DNA from 4 places in the Escherichia sp. E4742 genome. Region 1 is predicted to be linked to each of the others. Evidence: predicted binding sites of a transcription regulator. Region 1 holds the regulator's gene; each other region holds the start of a gene.
The links. The regulator CRP, encoded in region 1, controls carbon source genes, mostly activating them, when cyclic AMP is high. The targets are predictions, from matches to a motif close to ATGTGANNNNNNTCACAT.

Region 1 (4,904 bases):
TTGTAAATGCTGCTCCAGCGTGCCAGACGCGCCTTCGTGTGGCAGCATCTCTGGCGAGTCTATGATATTGGCGTCACCAGAACTACCCGGTTCATCATATTCCAGGCGCTGCTGACAGCGTTGAATAGCGATTTCACAAGACTGCAAATATTCCTGCGCCAGCTCCGGTGGTAATGTCCGGTGTTCTCGCGCCAGCGTGGTCATGGCATTAATATGTTCAACAATAAACTGACTATGTGTTACCCACAGTTTCATGTCAGCCAGATAATGGCTGTTAAATGCCGGTTCCTGCATCGCCTGATTTAATGAGTTATACAGAGTGTTATGTGCCTGATTAACCCGCATTCGCTGCCAGGCCAGTGGTGTTGGTTGCGGATCTTTACTCAGGATCAGACGAATCGCTTCCTGGTAGGTTTCTAAAGCATCATGGGCGTTCTTACGCAATAACCCGCTCTGCCACTGCGGCCATAGCCAAACTGTGCCGCCGAAGGCAATCAGACAGCCGATGATAGTATCGATAAGACGCGGAATGATGTATTGCTCGCCATTCAGCCATAACAGTTGCAGGGTATATACAGCGGTAATGGTAAAACCGACCGTCGCCCAGCCGTAGTTTTTGCGCAATATCAGGTAACTGGCGAGCGTGGTGAAAAGCATCAGCGTCAGGGTGTAACCTTCAGGGATTTTAAAGTGCAGCGCAACGCCTGCAATAATTAATCCAACCACGGTTCCCACAGAACGATTCACAATCCGCAGGCGAGTAGCGCCATAACCATTTTGCGTCACCAGCAATACCGTCATTAGTATCCAATAGGATTTCGGCAGATGCAGCGCGGTGCCCATCAGACTGGCAATGCTTAACATCACACTCAGTCGTCCGGCATTACGCAGTGCTGGCGATTTCAGGGAAAGATAGCTTTTCAGCGCCGGAAGTAATGGCATCCGCCGCTGTTTATCCGCCAGCAGATCGCGGGCATAGAGCGGTTTCTGGGTACGCAGCACACGAGCGATGCGGCTGAAGTGCCAGTAGCAGAATTGCCCTACAGGGTTATCTGGATGCTGGCGGGCGATTTTCTCCAGTGCGCCAATTTGCTTTTCCATCGTAAAACGCGTCGGCAGGCGATGGTAAAGAATATCATCAGCCAGCACGCGCAGGCGAGCGGCGACGGTTTGCGCATTCCAGCGGATAACTTCTTCCGCATGGCTACGCTCAACCAGCTTTTGCACCTCTTCCGGCTGATGCAAACTGACCGAGATGTGTTCCTGTAAATCCAGTGCCTCCTGGAAAATGCGCAACATCCGCTTGTAGTCAGTATTATTTTGCGCGGAAAGCATGTGCATTTGCTGATAGCACTGGGTAATTAAATCGACCGCTTTTTGCTGGCGTTCCAGCAGCGGTGGCAACGCTTTCTCAGGATCGGTGTGCTGGGTAAGCAGGCTGTATTTGGCTTCGCAATAATCTGCCAGTTCACGGTACAGCAGGCTAAGTGACTCGCGTAGCGGTTGTTCGCGCCAGAGCCAGAACCAAAACCAGTTAAACAGCCCATACCAGAGTGTGCCTAACGCATAAATGAGCAATGGCTCCCATACCGGCATATATCCCGCCAGACTGAGGGTAAAAATGGCAGCCAGCAGCGATGCAGGAAGCAATTTTGCGTGTAATGGGCCTAACTCGGCAGTAACGCCAAGTATCAACGTTAACCCCGTCAGCAGAAATGGCAGGGGGATATCTTTTTCCAGCAGCAGTTGTGTTAGCAAGCTGCAGGTGGCAAACAGCGACGCACCAATAATTAAACGTTTGAAAAAACGTTTATGGGGGGTATCAAGCCCTGCAATATTGCAACAGGCGGGGACGAGGGAAAAGAGCAGCCCGAGTCTTAATTCGCCAAGCAACAGACCAACGGCCACGGGCAAACATAGCACCAGCGTTTGTCGTAGTGCGTAGTTAATATCGGGATGATAAATCAGTCTGCGCCACATCGGTTTAAACAAAATGGCGCGCTACCAGGTAACGCGCCACTCCGATGGGATCAACGGGTGCCGTAAACGACGATGGTTTTTCCGTGTGCGGAGATCAGGTTCTGATCTTCCAGCATCTTCAGAATGCGTCCCACGGTTTCACGAGAACAGCCGACAATTTGACCAATTTCCTGACGGGTAATTTTAATTTGCATACCGTCCGGGTGAGTCATAGCATCCGGTTGTTTCGCCAGATTCAGCAGAGTCTGTGCAATGCGACCCGTTACATCGAGGAAAGCGAGGTTGCCCACTTTCTCTGAAGTGACTTGCAGACGACGTGCCATCTGTGCGGAGAGACGCATCAGAATATCCGGGTTTACCTGAATTAATTGGCGGAATTTTTTGTAGGAAATTTCAGCCACTTCACAGGCAGTTTTCGCACGTACCCATGCGCTACGTTCCTGGCCTTCTTCAAACAGGCCCAATTCGCCAATAAAATCACCCTGATTCAGATAAGAGAGGATCATTTCTTTACCCTCCTCGTCTTTGATCAGCACTGCCACAGAGCCTTTAACGATGTAGTACAGCGTTTCCGCTTTTTCACCCTGGTGAATAAGCGTGCTCTTGGATGGGTACTTATGAATGTGGCAATGAGACAAGAACCATTCGAGAGTCGGGTCTGTTTGCGGTTTGCCAAGCACCATGCGCGGTTATCCTCTGTTATAAGCTTTCTCCAGAGCCAGAAAACGCCGCTGTCTCTGGATTGCCGAAATGTGCTTCCCGCTACCTGGGAAGGGGCTATCAACTGAACTGCACGGTAATGTGGCGTCCTTTACATACATGCAGTACATCAATGTATTACTGTAGCATCCTGACTGTTTTAGCATAGCTTTCGCGTTGTGTCTCCTGGTGTCTCGCTTCAGCATGACCCAGGTCGCCTTCCGTTGCGCGATTTGGTCAGTACGCGTACTCTGTCAGGAAAATTGACGCAATGGAGTTCCGATTATGCAAGCGCGTGTGAAGTGGGTTGAAGGGTTAACTTTTTTGGGCGAATCTGCCTCTGGTCACCAGATTTTAATGGATGGCAACTCTGGCGATAAAGCGCCCAGCCCGATGGAAATGGTGCTGATGGCGGCGGGTGGCTGTAGCGCCATTGATGTGGTTTCTATCCTGCAAAAAGGGCGTCAGGATGTGGTCGATTGTGAAGTAAAATTAACCTCTGAACGCCGCGAAGAGGCTCCCCGCCTGTTTACCCATATCAATTTGCATTTTATCGTCACCGGTCGCGACCTGAAGGACGCAGCGGTTGCGCGTGCGGTCGATCTATCAGCCGAGAAGTATTGCTCAGTCGCGTTGATGCTGGAAAAAGCGGTGAATATTACCCACTCGTATGAAGTGGTTGCTGCGTGATTTAACTATCCCGTTGTGAAGCCGGATAGTATTTTATCCGGCGTAATAGCAGAGTTACTCGATTTTCTTTCCTTCCATCAATCGCTGCACCAGCGGCAGCATAATTAACTCCATTGCCAGACCCATTTTGCCGCCCGGCACCACTAATGTATTGATGTGGGAAATGAATGAGCCCTGCAACATCGCCAGTAGCCAGGGGAAATCGATCTCTTCCAGATTACGAAAATGGATCACCACAAAGCTTTCATCTAGCGATGGAATGCCTTTTGCCGCGAACGGGTTTGAAGTGTCGACGGTGGGAACGCGCTGGAAGTTAAGATGGGTGCGGGAAAATTGCGGTGTGATGTAGTTGATATAATCTTCCATTGAGCGAACTACCGAGTCCATCACCGCTTCTCGCGAGTGCCCGCGCTCGCCGGTATCGCGAATGAGTTTTTGAATCCACTCAAGGTTAACGATAGGCACTACGCCAACCAGTAAGTCTACATGCTGCGCAACGTTATGTTGCGGGGTGACTACGCCGCCGTGTAAACCTTCATAAAACAGTACATCGGTCGGTTCCGGTAAAGGTTGCCATGGGGTGAATGTCCCCGGTACCTGATTCCACGGTACGGCTTCGTCGTAGGTATGTAGATATTTGCGAGATTTCCCTTTGCCGCTCTGGCCATATTCAATAAAGGTCTGTTCCAGCAGGCCGAAGTCGTTAGCTTCGGGACCGAAGTAGCTGATATGCCGCCCGGCGTCGCGCGCTTTGCGGATCGCCATGTCCATTTCCGGGCGGGTGTAGCGGTGAAAACTGTCGCCTTCCACCTCGGCGGCTTGCAGATTTAACTGGGCGAATATTTTACGAAACGCGAGGCTGGTGGTGGTAGTCCCCGCGCCGCTGGATCCTGTTACCGCAATGACCGGATGTTTGGCAGACATAGTAACTCCATGACTTGGCAATCATTATTATTTCGTCCGCCGACGGTTGCAGGTTATTCGCGAAACTGACTGCGCGGCATGATATTGACCGTCTCGTGCAGTTCCGACCAGACCAGTACCGCTTCTCCGCACTGTAGCTGGCGTTTGACGTCGGCGACTTTCTGTTCAAGCGTACGCTCTTGTTCACCATAATCGGTGCCTTCACGTAACACAAAGCTTTCAATTAAATTTTCCAGCGTTTCAGGGGAGATGTCTTGCCAGGGAATCAACATGATTTCGCCTCCAGATACGTTGTTAACCAGTCAGGAATGCGTGACTCCAGCCACATTTGCGGGTGAAGTAATGTACCGCCAATAAAACCAACATGACCCCCATGTTCGGTCAGTTGATACTCTACTTGCGGAGGAAGATTTTCCGGTTTCGGGATCACCTGATGATCCATAAACGGATCGTCTTTGGCGTGAATAATCAGCGTCGGTTTAGCGATCCGGTTCAGCATAGGCATGGCGCTACACTGACGATAATAGTCGATAGCGTCGGCGTAGCCGTGAATTCTGGCGGTGATCAGATCGTCAAATTCACGGATGCGACGTACCGATTTTAACTGCGCG
Region 2 (4,904 bases), 360 kb from region 1:
AACTTTTATGACGGGCGAGTTATTTGATGTTTTATCCCGCCATTCTATTCTTGGCGCCACCATGCGTCCGGGCGACGAGCCGTACTGGGATGCCTTTGCCCAAGGACTGACAGCGGCACTGGAGCATCATCAGACCGGATTATTATCGACGCTGTTTTCGACCCGTTCGCGCTTGCTAACTGATAATCTTACGCCGTCCTCACAGGTCGATTATCTTTCCGGATTACTGATAGGCCATGAATTATGTGGTCTGGCATCCAGCTTGCTGCGTGATTTACCCGCCACAACGCCGATCGCCTTAATCGGTAGCGCCACCCTGAACAGCCGCTATTCACGGGCGTTCAGCCACGTTTTTCCCGACAGACAGCTTCACGCCATTCCTAATGCCACTGAACAGGGACTATGGCGAATCGCCCACGCTGCCGGGTTACTCTCCACCAACGCCAGGGAATGTACTCATGCCATTTAATACTCTTTTGCAAAAAACCGGGTTAGTCGCCATTTTACGCGGCGTGAAACCGGATGAGATTGTCGCCATCGGTGAAAAGCTATATGCCGCCGGGTTCCGCCTGATTGAGATTCCCATGAACTCGCCGGAGCCGTTGCAAAGTATCAGTCTACTGCGCGACGCCCTGCCTAAGGACTGCCTGGTCGGAGCCGGAACTGTGCTTTCAGTAGAGCAGGTGGTCGCGGTTAAAGAGGCTGGAGGCCAGATTATCGTGATGCCGCATTGCGATACTGCGGTGATCCGTCGCGCCCGTGCGCTGGGTATGTATTGCGCGCCTGGCGTCGCTACGCCCACCGAAGCCTTTGCTGCCATTGAACATGGCGCCAATGCCATCAAGCTGTTCCCGGCCGAACAAATTACGCCAGAAGTCACCAAAGCCTGGCGTGCGGTTATTCCGCAATCCGTTCCAATGTTACCGGTTGGCGGTATCACACCGGAAACAATGGCGCGTTATCTGAGCCACGGCGCAAACGGTTTTGGCCTCGGTTCTGCGCTATATCGCCCCGGCATGACGCCAGAGCAGGTCTATGAAAATGCAGTGCTGTTTATGAACGCATGGAACAATTTAAATAATAAATAACTGAACAGAGGATGCAGCCAACCACGGGGATGTCGCTCCCCGAAGTTGGGGAGCGTGAGACTGATGACAAACGCTAAATTGCCTGATCTCTGCAATATACTGGATATGCAGACTTTTGTTGGCCAGATAAGGCGTTCACGCCGCATGCGGCAAAGGCAGCGCAGCCCGATTTAGCGATAGCGCCGGATGCGATGCTGGCGCATCTTATCCGGCCTACAGGACGCTGCAATTTATTGAATTTACACGATATTGTAGGCCGAATAAGGCGTTTACGCCGCATCCGGCATGAATAAATCGCACTTTATCAACAAGTTGTCATTTCAGCAGACGACGCGCCGCTTCCACCACGATTTTCACCGCATGGCTTTCGGTTTGCTTCATCGTCTCGGCATTCGGGATCTCTTGCTGAGTGCGGTTAACGATAACGCCCGCCACCATACCCGCACGCAGGCCCTGGCTTGCACACATGGTCAGCAGAGTTGCAGATTCCATTTCATAGTTCATCACGCCCATCGCCTGCCACTCTTCCATAGAACCTTTAAAGTGACGGACTACGCGACCAGAGTAAGTATCGTAACGTTCCTGACCTGGGTAGAAGGTATCAGAAGAAGCAGTCACGCCAACGTGAGTGGTCGCGCCAATAGACTTCGCTGCTTCAACCAGCGCAGTCGTACATTCGAAATCAGCGACAGCCGGGAACTCCAGCGGTGCGAAGTGCAGGCTCGCGCCATCCAGACGAACAGACGCCGTGGTAACCAGTACATCGCCAACATTAATATGCGGCTGAATAGCGCCAGTTGTACCGATACGCAGGAAGGTGCGAATGCCCAGCTGTGCCAGTTCTTCAACGGCAATAGAAGTCGACGGGCCGCCGATACCGGTAGAGCAGACAATAACAGGTTTACCATCCAGCTCTGCACGCCAGGTGGTAAATTCGCGGTGAGATGCCAGCTTAACCGGCTTATCCATCAGCGCGGCGATCTTTTCCACACGATCCGGGTCGCCAGGGACGATGGCAAGCGTAGCCCCTTGTAAATCGTTTTTAGTGAGGCCGAGATGAAAAACATCAGACTTGGACATATACAACTCCTCTGTGAATCGGTTTAGTCAGAAGAAGCAAAAAGGTACTTTACCGAAGGGATTAAGATTTTTTCGTGATAATCATCACTATGATGCAAATGTGTTGCATACATTTACTCATCAAAAGTGACTTAAATCACATAATTTTCTCTTAAGTCAGTAAGACTGCTTAAAAGATGAGCCATTTGAGGCAATGTGAATTGTTGCACGCTGACTATAGTTAACATTGCGCAAAATTTTTATAAGGGTACGGAGAATACCATGACAACAACACAACACTCTGGATTTGCACCTGCTGCATCCCCCCTCGCCTCGACCATCGTTCAGACTCCGGACGATGCGATTGTGGCAGGGTTCACCTCTATCCCTTCACAAGGGGATAACATGCCTGCTTATCATGCCCGTCCAAAACAGAGCGATGGTCCACTACCAGTGGTCATTGTAGTGCAGGAAATTTTTGGCGTGCATGAACATATCCGTGACATTTGTCGCCGTCTGGCGCTGGAGGGGTATCTGGCTATCGCACCAGAACTCTACTTCCGCGAAGGCGATCCTAATGATTTCGCCGATATTCCCACGTTGCTAAGCGGCCTGGTAGCAAAAGTGCCTGACTCACAGGTGCTGGCCGATCTCGATCATGTCGCCAGTTGGGCATCCCGCAACGGCGGCGATGTTCATCGTTTAATGATCACAGGATTTTGCTGGGGCGGGCGTATCACCTGGCTATATGCCGCGCATAACCCGCAATTGAAAGCGGCGGTGGCGTGGTACGGCAAGCTGACAGGCGATAAATCGCTGAATTCACCGAAACAACCTGTTGATATCGCGACCGATCTCAACGCGCCGGTTCTCGGCTTATATGGTGGTCAGGATAACAGCATTCCGCAGGAGAGCGTCGAAACCATGCGTCAGGCGCTACGGGCAGCGAACGCGAAAGCAGAGATTATCGTGTACCCGGATGCCGGACATGCGTTCAACGCCGATTATCGCCCGAGCTATCATGCCGAATCTGCAAAAGATGGCTGGCAGCGTATGCTGGAGTGGTTTAAGCAGTATGGTGTTAAAAAATAACCACCATAGCAGCTAACTCAAGTGCTTAAGCTCACACAATTTCAACGATTTTTTTAAACTCAAAACCATACAGCATCAAAAATTTTGTTGCTGTATGCCACGATTTGACCCCCTTCACATTCGTCATCACGCCGCCTGCTGAATGCAAAAATTTCGTTGCTGTGCGGCAAACTTTTTTCCTGTTTTGTGCCGCTTTTCTCCTGAATACTCGTTCTCAGAACAACTGGATCGTTTAAACATCAGACAGGAGATTTACCATGACGCAATCCATTTTTCAGGCTCAACCCTTTGAATTACCTTTTGATCCGCGCACAACTGCACTGGTCATGATCGACATGCAGCGTGACTTTGTCGAAGCAGGGGGCTTCGGTGAAGCACTGGGCAATGATGTTTCACTGGTACGCACGGCTATCGCACCATGTACAGAGGTGCTGGCAGCCGCACGTCAAAAAGGAATTATGGTTATTCATACCCGTGAAGGCCATCGTGCAGACTTAAGCGACTGCCCACCAGCCAAACTGACGCGCGGCGGTAAAACCTTTATTGGTGAAGCAGGCCCGATGGGGCGCATTCTGGTCAGAGGTGAAGCAGGTCATGACATCATTCCTGAACTGTACCCGGTCGCAGGCGAACCGGTGATTGATAAACCCGGCAAAGGCGCTTTTTATCAAACCGACTTACATCTGATTTTGCAAAACCACGGCATCAAAACGCTGATTGTTTGCGGAGTAACCACGGAAGTCTGTGTGACCACCACCGTGCGCGAAGCGAATGATCGTGGTTATGAGTGCATCATCCCGGAAGATTGCGTTGGCTCCTATTTCCCGGAATTCCAGAAATACGCCCTGGAGATGATCAAAGCACAAGGTGCCATTTTCGGTTGGGTTACTGATTCCAAAGCCATTATTGCAGGCCTGGAAGGCTAACACCGATGGTACAGGTTACGCTTTGCGCATCGTCGTTGGGATATCTTTTCCCGTGGAATGAAACGCAAGATTTACGTCTGCACAGTGCTTTTAAACATGCGGTAAATCTGTATTCAGAAGCGGGAACATTCATCACCCTGTTGTGTGCGCAAACGTATCTGAATCTCCCTGATGCTGCCAGAGTCTGGCTGCCTGAGCGTTGGGACTGGCGAAGAGAGATTGCCCATTCCGATCCCGTTCAGTTAACCCCAGGCTTGCTGCAGACACCTCGCTTTTGTGTGGCTCTCGATAACGCAACGCTCTGGCAGCCGTCATTTGTGGGAGGAAGGCTGACACTTGAGGCGTTCCCTTTGGTTTTTCAGCACTACCCAACGATGGCATCGCAACGGCTTTTATTTTGTCTGGAGCATAACGTTCAAAGCACATTGCACCTGCCGGATAGTCTCACGCACCAGGGATTAGAGATTATGGAACATCCAGATGCGCTGGAACGCCAGGTGCCACAACTGATCGGCTTTGGCAAAGGCTTAACTCCCGATGGAGATGACTATTTGTTGGGCTATCTGGCGGCGCTCTGGTTATGGCAACTACCTGCACCACTTGCCGCTCATCAATACCGGTTGCAGCAGGCAATTGATCAACATGCGCACAACACCACTGACATCAGTCGTCATTATCTGGAGCGTGCGCTTCGGGGCCATTTTTCAGAACCGATTTGCCAGTTACTCGCACAACTGGT
Region 3 (4,904 bases), 710 kb from region 1:
ACCCGCTGTATGTCGCTCTGCCAAGCTATGTTGTCATCATGGGTGGCGGCGCGATCATCAATCTCGGCTTCTGTTTTATTCGTCTGGCAAAAGTGAAAGATTTGTCGCTAAAAGCCGACTTCTCGCTGGCAAAACCGCTGATCATCCACAACGTATTGCTCTCGGCACTGGGCGGTTTGATGTGGTATCTGCAATTCTTTTTCTATGCCTGGGGCCACGCCCGCATTCCGGCGCAGTATGACTACATCAGTTGGATGCTGCATATGAGTTTCTATGTATTGTGCGGCGGTATCGTCGGGCTGGTCCTGAAAGAGTGGAACAATGCAGGCCGCCGTCCGGTAACGGTATTGAGCCTCGGTTGTGTGGTGATTATTGTCGCCGCCAACATCGTCGGTATGGGAATGGCGAATTAATCTTTCTGCGAACTGAGATGACGCCACTGGCTGGGCGTCATCCCGGTTTCCCGGGTAAATACCACCGAAAAATAGTTACTATCTTCAAAGCCACATTCGGTCGAAATATCGCTGATTAACAGGCGGCTATGCTGGAGAAGATATTGCGCATGGCAAATGCGCACCTGACGGAGATACTGGTTGATAGTCATGCCAGTCTGCTGGCGAAATTGCTGGCGCAAAACGCGTTCACTGCACGACGCCTCATCACAAAATTTATCCAGCGCAAAAGGACTTTTCAGACTGGCCGCCAGCCGGGTGATCAGCTTATCCAGCAACGTTTCGCAGGATGTTGGCGACAACGAGTCACTGGTGTAACGGTGGCGCTTCAGCAACATAACCAATTGACCGAACAGCAGTTCCGCCAGCTCATTGGCGAACGGCGCGTGCTGACTGCTTTCATGCTCAAGCTGGCCAATCACCTGTCTCGCTTGCGCCATGCCCGCACTGCCTAAACGCCAGTGCGGTTGCCCTTCGCTACCGTTAAATCCCGGAATAGCCTCCTGCCAATCCAGGTTAAGTATCAACCGCTCCGGGCAATAAATAATGTTTTGCAAAACCAAATCATTAACAGAAGCGTAGGAGTGTTTGTCTTCGGCTCGAATATAAAAAAGATCGCCCCGGGTAATGCGATAAGGGCGATCGTTAAGAACATGCAAGCCGTTACCGCGCCAGATAATTACCAGCTCACAAAAATCATGTGTATGTTCAGCAAAGACATCCTGAGGATAACGATCGGCGACGGCAACCGCTTGCTGCTCGCTGGCAAAAAAATCTTTTTTGAGAAGAATTAACTGATTAGCCACCGTGCCACCTCGGACAGAAAACGCATTCGATTATTCGCAAGCTGGCGCGGGAATACGTTGAGAAAATTCGCGTTATTGCAGAAAGCCATCCCGTCCCTGGCGAATATCTCGGGGTGACCAGTTAAATTCGCGGCGAAAAAGCGTCGAAAAGTGGTTACTGTCGCTGAATCCACAGTGATAAGCGATATCGGTGACACTTGCCTCGCTGTGGCGTAACAGATGACGTGCTTTCATCAGTCGCAGGCGGTTCAGATAGCGCTGGGGCGTCAGGCCCGTTTGCTGCTTTAGCTGGCGGTGCAGTGTGCGCAGTGAAAGAGAAAATTGATCCGCTACGGCTTCCCAATTCACCTCGTCGGCAAAATGATCTTCCAGCCACGCCAGCAGTAAGTTCAGGCGTGACGCGCTGTTGTCCATGCCCTCCTGCAAACTGCTTTTACGCAGCAAGAGCAGTAATTGCATAAACAGGATTTCACGATTGGCTTTCGACGGTAAATCACTGGCTCCAGTCTGCTGTTCCAGTTGTGCAACCAGTTGTCGCACCTGCTGTAATACGCTGTGGTTAACGCGCCAGTGAGAAGGATACTGTCCGTCCTGCTCTTGTGGCAGCAACTGATTCAGCCCAGCGAGAAATTGAAATCGATCCGGTGAGCGATAGAGCACATTGGTCAGACACAGATTATCGGTATGTTCATACAGATGCCGATCATGATCGCGCACGAAACAGACCGTTCCCCCCGTGATGGTATAGGGCTGTCCGTTAAAAACGTGGATACCCGTGCCATGCTCCACAATCACAATCTCATGAAAATCATGATGATGTTCAGGAAAATCCGCCTGTGGAAGCCGGGGTTCTATTGCCACGGACGCGTTACCAGACGGAAAAAAATCCACACTATGTAATACGGTCATACCGGCCTCCTGATGTCGTCAACATGGCGGAATAGTAATCACGAGATCAGGTTCTTACCTTAAATTTTCGACGGCAAATCGCGTAAAAAATGTCTATTTTTCAAGATGCAGCGTGAATTTTCAGGAAATGCGGCGAGCATCACATCGCCACAATTCGGCAAATTGTGAACACCATCACGTTCATCTTTCCCTGGTTGCCAATGGCGCATTTTCCTGTCAGTAACGAGAAGGTAGCGAAGTCGGGCGCTTCTTAGACTGGGCGTAATGAAACTTAGAAGGATCTCATTATGACCTTTCGCTACTGCGTCGCCGTTGATCTTGGCGCATCCAGTGGGCGCGTAATGCTGGCGCGTTACCACCGTGAATCCCGTAGCCTGACGCTGCGTGAAATCCATCGTTTTACCAATGGTCTGTATTACCAGAGCGGTTATGCCACCTGGGATGTCGATAGTCTGGAAAACGCCATTCGCCTTGGGTTAAACAAGGTATGCGAGGAAGGGATTCATATCAATAGCATCGGCATTGATACCTGGGGCGTGGACTATGTGCTGCTGGATCAACACGGTCAGCGCGTCGGTTTACCGATTTCCTATCGTGATAGCCGCACTAACGGACTGATGACATTGGCACAGCAGCAAATTGGCAAACGCGATATTTATCAGCGTAGCGGCATCCAGTTTCTGCCCTTCAATACGATCTATCAGCTACGTGCGCTGACGGAGCAACAACCTGAACTTATCCCGCACATTGCTCACGCTCTGCTGATGCCGGATTACTTTAGTTATCGTCTGACCGGCAAGATGAACTGGGAATACACCAACGCCACCACCACGCAACTGGTCAATATCAATAGCGATGACTGGGATGACTCCCTGCTGGCGTGGAGCGGCGCCAACAAAGCCTGGTTTGGTCGCCCGACGCATCCAGGTAATGTCATTGGTCACTGGATTTGCCCGCAGGGTAATGAAATTCCGGTAGTCGCCGTTGCCAGCCATGATACCGCCAGCGCGGTTATCGCCTCGCCGTTAAACGGTTCACGCGCCGCTTATCTCTCCTCCGGCACCTGGTCATTGATGGGCTTCGAAAGCCAGACGCCATTCACCAATGATGCGGCGCTGGCAACCAACATCACCAATGAAGGCGGTGCGGAAGGTCGCTATCGGGTGCTGAAAAATATCATGGGTTTATGGCTGCTTCAGCGAGTGCTTCAGGAGCGGCAAATCAACGATCTCCCGACGCTTATCGCCGCGACACAGGCACTCCCGGCCTGTCGCTTCATCATCAATCCCAATGACGATCGCTTTATTAATCCTGACGAGATGTGCAGCGAAATTCAGGCAGCGTGTCGGGAAACGGCGCAACCGATCCCAGAAAGTGATGCTGAACTGGCGCGCTGTATTTTCGACAGTCTGACGCTGCTGTATGCCGACGTACTGCACGAACTGGCGCAGCTACGCGGTGAAGATTTCTCGCAACTGCATATTGTCGGCGGCGGCAGCCAGAACGCACTGCTCAACCAGTTGTGTGCCGATGCCTGCGGTATTCGGGTGATCGCCGGGCCAGTTGAAGCCTCGACGCTCGGCAATATCGGCATCCAGTTAATGACGCTGGATGAACTCAACAATGTGGATGATTTCCGTCAGGTCGTAAGCGCCACCGCGAATCTGACCACCTTTACCCCTAATCCTGACAGTGAAATTGCCCACTATGTGGCGCGGATTCACTCTACACGACAGACAAAGGAGCTTTGCGCATGACCACTCAACTGGAACAGGCCTGGAAACTGGCGAAACAGCGTTTCGCGGCGGTAGGGATTGATGTCGAGGAGGCGCTGCGCCAACTTGATCGCTTACCCGTTTCAATGCACTGCTGGCAGGGCGATGATGTTTCTGGTTTTGAAAACCCGGAAGGTTCGCTGACTGGGGGTATTCAGGCCACCGGACACTACCCGGGCAAAGCGCGCAATGCCGAAGAGCTACGCGCCGATCTGGAACAGGCGATGCGGCTGATTCCTGGGCCTAAACGGCTTAACTTACATGCCATCTATCTGGAGTCAGACACGCCAGTCTCGCGCGACCAAATCAAACCAGAGCACTTCAAAAACTGGGTTGAATGGGCGAAAGCCAATCAGCTCGGTCTGGATTTTAACCCCTCCTGTTTTTCGCATCCGCTAAGCGCCGATGGCTTTACGCTCTCGCATCCCGACGACCGCATTCGCCAGTTCTGGATTGACCACTGTAAGGCCAGCCGTCGCGTTTCGGCCTATTTTGGCGAGCAACTTGGTACGCCATCGGTGATGAACATCTGGATACCGGATGGCATGAAAGATATCACCGTTGACCGTCTCGCCCCGCGCCAGCGTTTGCTGGCAGCACTGGATGAAGTAATCAGCGAAAAGCTGAACCCTGCGCACCATATCGACGCGGTAGAGAGCAAATTGTTTGGTATTGGCGCGGAGAGCTACACGGTTGGCTCCAATGAGTTTTACATGGGATATGCCACCAGCCGCCAGACTGCGCTGTGCCTGGATGCCGGACACTTCCACCCGACCGAAGTCATTTCCGACAAGATTTCCGCCGCCATGCTGTATGTGCCGCAGTTGCTGCTGCACGTCAGCCGTCCGGTACGCTGGGATAGCGATCACGTGGTGCTGCTGGATGATGAAACCCAGGCAATTGCCAGTGAGATTGTTCGTCATGACCTGTTTGACCGGGTACATATCGGTCTCGACTTCTTC
Region 4 (4,904 bases), 2.4 Mb from region 1:
TATCCGGTCCGGTCGCCAGACCCAGCAGCTCACGCACGCGGGTAAAGTCATCAAAACCTTCTTCATCCAGTTGCTCGATGAGGTTCAGGTAATCTTCCTTTTCCCACTCGCTACCGGGCAGTGACAGGATTGTTTCCCGTAAATGGCTGCCCATACCGTTATTTGCCAGCCATAAATCTTCAGCCGGATAAATATCGGACATGCCAGGCACGATAATTCGGCAAGCGTAGACACCCAGATGCTCGTAATCGGCAATATAAACTTCTTTATCTTCCTTTTTGAAGATAGCCATCAGCGTGGCGAACTCTTCTTCAGTGGTGCCGGAGAAGCTCCAGTCCACAAACGGATAATCGGCATCCTGCTTGAACAGGTCCCAAGAGATCAAACCGCTGGAGTCGATAAAGTGCGTTTCGAGGTTAGTATGTTCAGCGACTTCTTCATCATCGAAGGTTGGCGGAGTAAATACATCCAGGTCCTTAAGACCACGCCCCTGAAGCAGTTCGGTTACGGTACGTTCTAGTGCAACGCCAAAATCAGGATGCGCGCCGAAAGAGGCGAAACAGGTGCCGTTAGCTGGATTGAACAGTACCACGCAGATCACCGGATATTGACCGCCAAGCGAACCATCATAAGCAAAGATTGGGAAACCTTCTGCTTCCAGTGTTTCGATGGCTTCAACCACCGCTGGGTAACGCGCCAGCACGTCTGCCGGGATCTCTGGCAGGCTGATGCTTTCAGCAATAATGCGGTTTTTCACGTAGCGTTCGAAAACTTCAGACAATCCCTGAACGCGTGCTTCGTTGCGGGTATTACCTGCGGACATACCGTTGGAGACATACAGGTTACCAATGATATTCATCGGAATATAAACGGTCTGATTGTCGGACTGACGCGTAAACGGCAGGCCGCAAATACCACGATCTTCGTTACCGGATTGCAGGTCAATCAGCATGCTACCGGTCAGTTCATTTTCCGGATCGTAAAATGCGCGCAGACGGTCATCGAGCAGCCCATCTGGCACATCGTCATTTTCGGTCAGCGGGAACCATTTTTCGTTGGGATAATGCACGAACGGACCGTTGGCGATGGTTTCGCCCAGCCAGAAGTCTGCAAAAAAGTAGTTGGTTGAGAGACGCTCGAAATATTCACCGAGGGCAGATGCCAGCGCCGCTTTTTTGGTTGCGCCTTTACCGTTGGTAAAACACAGTGCGCACTCTTTGTCACGAATATGTACAGACCAGACGTTAGGCACGGGATTCAGCCAGGAGGCCTCTTCAATCTGAAAACCGAGGTCGGAGAGTTTTTGCTGGAAGCGAGCGATGGAATCTTCCAGTGCGGCATCTTTGCCGGGGATAAATGTTTGCGTCATGAAAATCACTTTAGTCGTACGGAAAGCGCGCAATAATACGGGTTTTATCTCAAAGGTGCTATCACCGCCGCCACGCTGATGAACTGTTAGCTATGCTTTTAGCGGATAAACTACGATAAGAGCATAAAAATGAAGGCGTTCGATCTCCACCGTATGGCATTCGATAAAGTGCCTTTTGATTTCCTTGGCGAAGTTGCACTCCGTAGTCTCTATACCTTTGTGTTGGTCTTTTTGTTTCTCAAAATGACAGGGAGACGCGGCGTGCGGCAAATGTCGCTATTTGAAGTATTAATCATTCTGACGCTGGGGTCGGCGGCGGGGGATGTGGCGTTTTATGACGATGTGCCAATGGTCCCGGTGCTTATCGTCTTTATTACTCTGGCGTTGTTATACCGCCTGGTGATGTGGTTGATGGCGCACAGTGAAAAACTGGAAGATTTGCTGGAAGGTAAACCGGTTGTCATTATTGAAGATGGCGAGCTGGCCTGGTCGAAACTCAATAACTCCAACATGACGGAATTTGAGTTCTTTATGGAACTACGGTTGCGTGGCGTGGAACAACTGGGGCAGGTACGTTTGGCTATTCTCGAAACCAACGGGCAAATTAGCGTCTATTTCTTTGAAAATGACAAAGTAAAACCGGGCTTACTTATTTTACCCAGTGACTGTACTCAGCGTTACAAAGTGGTGCCAGAGTCGGCGGACTATGCCTGCATCCGTTGCAGTGAAATCATTCATATGAACGCGGGGGAAAAACAATTATGTCCGCGCTGTGCAAATCCAGAATGGACGAAGGCAAGTCGGGCAAAACGGGTGACTTGACAGTAAAAACATCGGCTTTTTGCTAATAACTCGAGAGATTCTTTTGTGTGATGCAAGCCACATTTTTGCCCTCAACGGTTTTACTCATTGCGATGTGTGTCACTGGATGATAAAACCGATAGCCACAGGAATAATGTATTACCTGTGGTCGCAATCGGTTGACCGCGGGTTAATAGCAACGCAACGTGGTGAGGGGAAATGGCTCAAATCTTCAATTTTAGTTCTGGTCCGGCAATGCTACCGGCAGAGGTGCTTAAACAGGCTCAACAGGAACTGCGCGACTGGAACGGTCTTGGTACGTCGGTGATGGAAGTGAGTCACCGTGGCAAAGAGTTCATTCAGGTTGCAGAGGAAGCCGAGAAGGATTTTCGTGATCTTCTTAATATCCCCTCCAACTACAAAGTATTGTTCTGCCACGGCGGCGGTCGCGGTCAGTTTGCTGCTGTACCGCTGAATATTCTTGGTGATAAAACCACCGCAGATTATGTTGATGCTGGTTACTGGGCGGCAAGTGCCATTAAAGAAGCGAAAAAATACTGCACGCCAAATGTCTTTGACGCCAAAGTGACTGTTGATGGTCTTCGTGCGGTTAAGCCAATGCGCGAATGGCAACTCTCTGATAATGCTGCTTATATGCATTACTGCCCGAATGAAACCATTGATGGTATCGCCATCGACGAAACGCCAGACTTCGGCAAAGATGTGGTGGTCGCTGCCGACTTCTCTTCAACCATTCTTTCCCGTCCGATTGACGTCAGCCGTTATGGAGTAATTTACGCTGGCGCGCAGAAAAATATCGGCCCGGCTGGCCTGACAATCGTCATCGTTCGTGAAGATTTACTGGGCAAAGCGAATATCGCTTGTCCGTCGATTCTGGATTATTCCATCCTCAACGATAACGACTCCATGTTTAACACGCCGCCAACGTTTGCCTGGTATTTGTCTGGTCTGGTCTTCAAATGGCTGAAAGCGAACGGCGGTGTGGCTGCAATGGATAAGATCAATCAGCAAAAAGCAGAACTGCTGTATGGGGTGATCGATAACAGCGATTTCTACCGCAATGATGTGGCGAAAGCTAACCGTTCGCGGATGAACGTGCCGTTCCAGTTAGCAGACAGTGCGCTTGACAAGCTGTTCCTCGAAGAGTCTTTTGCCGCTGGTCTTCATGCTCTGAAAGGCCACCGTGTAGTCGGCGGAATGCGTGCTTCTATTTATAACGCCATGCCGCTGGAAGGCGTTAAAGCACTGACAGACTTCATGGTTGAGTTCGAACGTCGTCACGGCTAATGCCGACATTTTGCGTAATCCCCACAGCCAGACTGTGGGGTTTTTATTTATGTTGTAGAGAGTTGAGTTCATGGAATCCCTGACGTTGCACCCCATCGCCCGTGTCGATGGCACTATTAATCTGCCCGGTTCCAAGAGCGTTTCTAACCGCGCTTTATTGCTGGCGGCATTAGCACACGGCAAAACAGTATTAACTAATCTGCTGGATAGCGATGACGTGCGCCATATGCTGAATGCATTAACGGCGTTAGGGGTAAGTTACACGCTTTCAGCCGATCGTACGCGCTGTGAAATCATCGGTAACGGCGGTTCATTACACGCAGAAAGCGCGCTGGAGTTGTTCCTCGGTAATGCGGGGACTGCGATGCGCCCGCTGGCGGCGGCACTTTGTCTGGGAAATAATGATATCGTCCTGACTGGCGAGCCTCGCATGAAAGAGCGCCCGATAGGTCATCTGGTGGATGCGCTGCGACAGGGTGGGGCGAAAATTACTTACCTGGAACAAGAAAATTACCCACCGCTGCGTTTACAGGGTGGTTTTGTGGGAGGCAACGTAGAAGTTGATGGCTCCGTTTCCAGCCAGTTCCTGACCGCACTGTTAATGACAGCGCCTCTTGCGCCGAAAGATACAGTTATTCGTATTAAAGGTGATCTGGTTTCTAAACCTTATATCGATATCACGCTCAACCTGATGAAAACGTTTGGTGTTGAGATTGAAAATCAGCACTATCAACAATTTGTCGTAAAAGGGGGGCAGTCTTATCAGTCTCCGGGGACTTATTTGGTAGAAGGCGATGCATCTTCGGCGTCTTACTTCCTGGCAGCAGCAGCAATCAAAGGTGGCACCGTAAAAGTGACCGGCATTGGACGCAACAGTATGCAGGGCGATATTCGATTTGCTGATGTACTGGAAAAAATGGGGGCGACCATTAGCTGGGGCGATGATTATATTGCCTGCACGCGTGGTGAACTGAACGCTATCGATATGGATATGAACCATATTCCCGATGCGGCGATGACCATTGCCACGACGGCGTTATTTGCAAAAGGCACAACCACGCTGCGCAATATTTATAACTGGCGCGTAAAAGAAACGGATCGCCTGTTCGCGATGGCAACAGAGCTACGTAAAGTCGGTGCAGAAGTTGAAGAGGGGCACGATTTCATTCGCATAACGCCACCGGAAAAACTGAACTTTGCCGAGATCGCGACATACAATGATCACCGGATGGCGATGTGTTTCTCGCTGGTGGCATTGTCAGATACGCCAGTGACGATTCTTGACCCCAAATGTACGGCTAAAACCTTCCCGGATTACTTCGAACAACTGGCGCGGATAAGCCAATCCGCCTGAATGAACATCGGGCGATAAAAAAACAAAACTTTCTTTATCAAAACGTCGACACATTGCCGGCGTTTTTTTTCG

Region 2: a site for CRP is predicted at 2,293-2,310, ahead of udp (uridine phosphorylase). Genes of this name have one in related genera too.
Region 3: a site for CRP is predicted at 2,295-2,312, ahead of rhaB (rhamnulokinase). Genes of this name have one in related genera too.
Region 4: a site for CRP is predicted at 2,237-2,254, ahead of serC (3-phosphoserine/phosphohydroxythreonine transaminase). Genes of this name have one in related genera too.

What each region holds. Positions count from the first base shown of each region.
Region 1 is NZ_CP040443.1:1,583,151-1,588,054, reverse strand. It holds gene FEM44_RS07765 (YccS/YhfK family putative transporter) at 1-1,980, opposite strand, end outside; gene crp (cAMP-activated global transcriptional regulator CRP) at 2,031-2,663, opposite strand; gene FEM44_RS07755 (OsmC family protein) at 2,965-3,369, shown strand; gene FEM44_RS07750 (phosphoribulokinase) at 3,424-4,293, opposite strand; gene FEM44_RS07745 (YheU family protein) at 4,347-4,565, opposite strand; gene FEM44_RS07740 (hydrolase) at 4,559-4,904, opposite strand, start outside.
Region 2 is NZ_CP040443.1:1,948,114-1,953,017, forward strand. It holds gene FEM44_RS09455 (2-dehydro-3-deoxygalactonokinase) at 1-469, shown strand, start outside; gene FEM44_RS09460 (2-dehydro-3-deoxy-6-phosphogalactonate aldolase) at 459-1,088, shown strand; gene udp (uridine phosphorylase) at 1,404-2,168, opposite strand; gene FEM44_RS09470 (dienelactone hydrolase family protein) at 2,430-3,239, shown strand; gene FEM44_RS09475 (cysteine hydrolase family protein) at 3,497-4,165, shown strand; gene FEM44_RS09480 (DUF2877 domain-containing protein) at 4,171-4,904, shown strand, end outside.
Region 3 is NZ_CP040443.1:2,289,793-2,294,696, reverse strand. It holds gene rhaT (L-rhamnose/proton symporter RhaT) at 1-413, shown strand, start outside; gene rhaR (HTH-type transcriptional activator RhaR) at 410-1,258, opposite strand; gene rhaS (HTH-type transcriptional activator RhaS) at 1,331-2,167, opposite strand; gene rhaB (rhamnulokinase) at 2,455-3,924, shown strand; gene rhaA (L-rhamnose isomerase) at 3,921-4,904, shown strand, end outside.
Region 4 is NZ_CP040443.1:3,982,732-3,987,635, forward strand. It holds gene ycaO (30S ribosomal protein S12 methylthiotransferase accessory factor YcaO) at 1-1,369, opposite strand, end outside; gene FEM44_RS19105 (DUF421 domain-containing protein) at 1,499-2,191, shown strand; gene serC (3-phosphoserine/phosphohydroxythreonine transaminase) at 2,390-3,478, shown strand; gene aroA (3-phosphoshikimate 1-carboxyvinyltransferase) at 3,549-4,832, shown strand.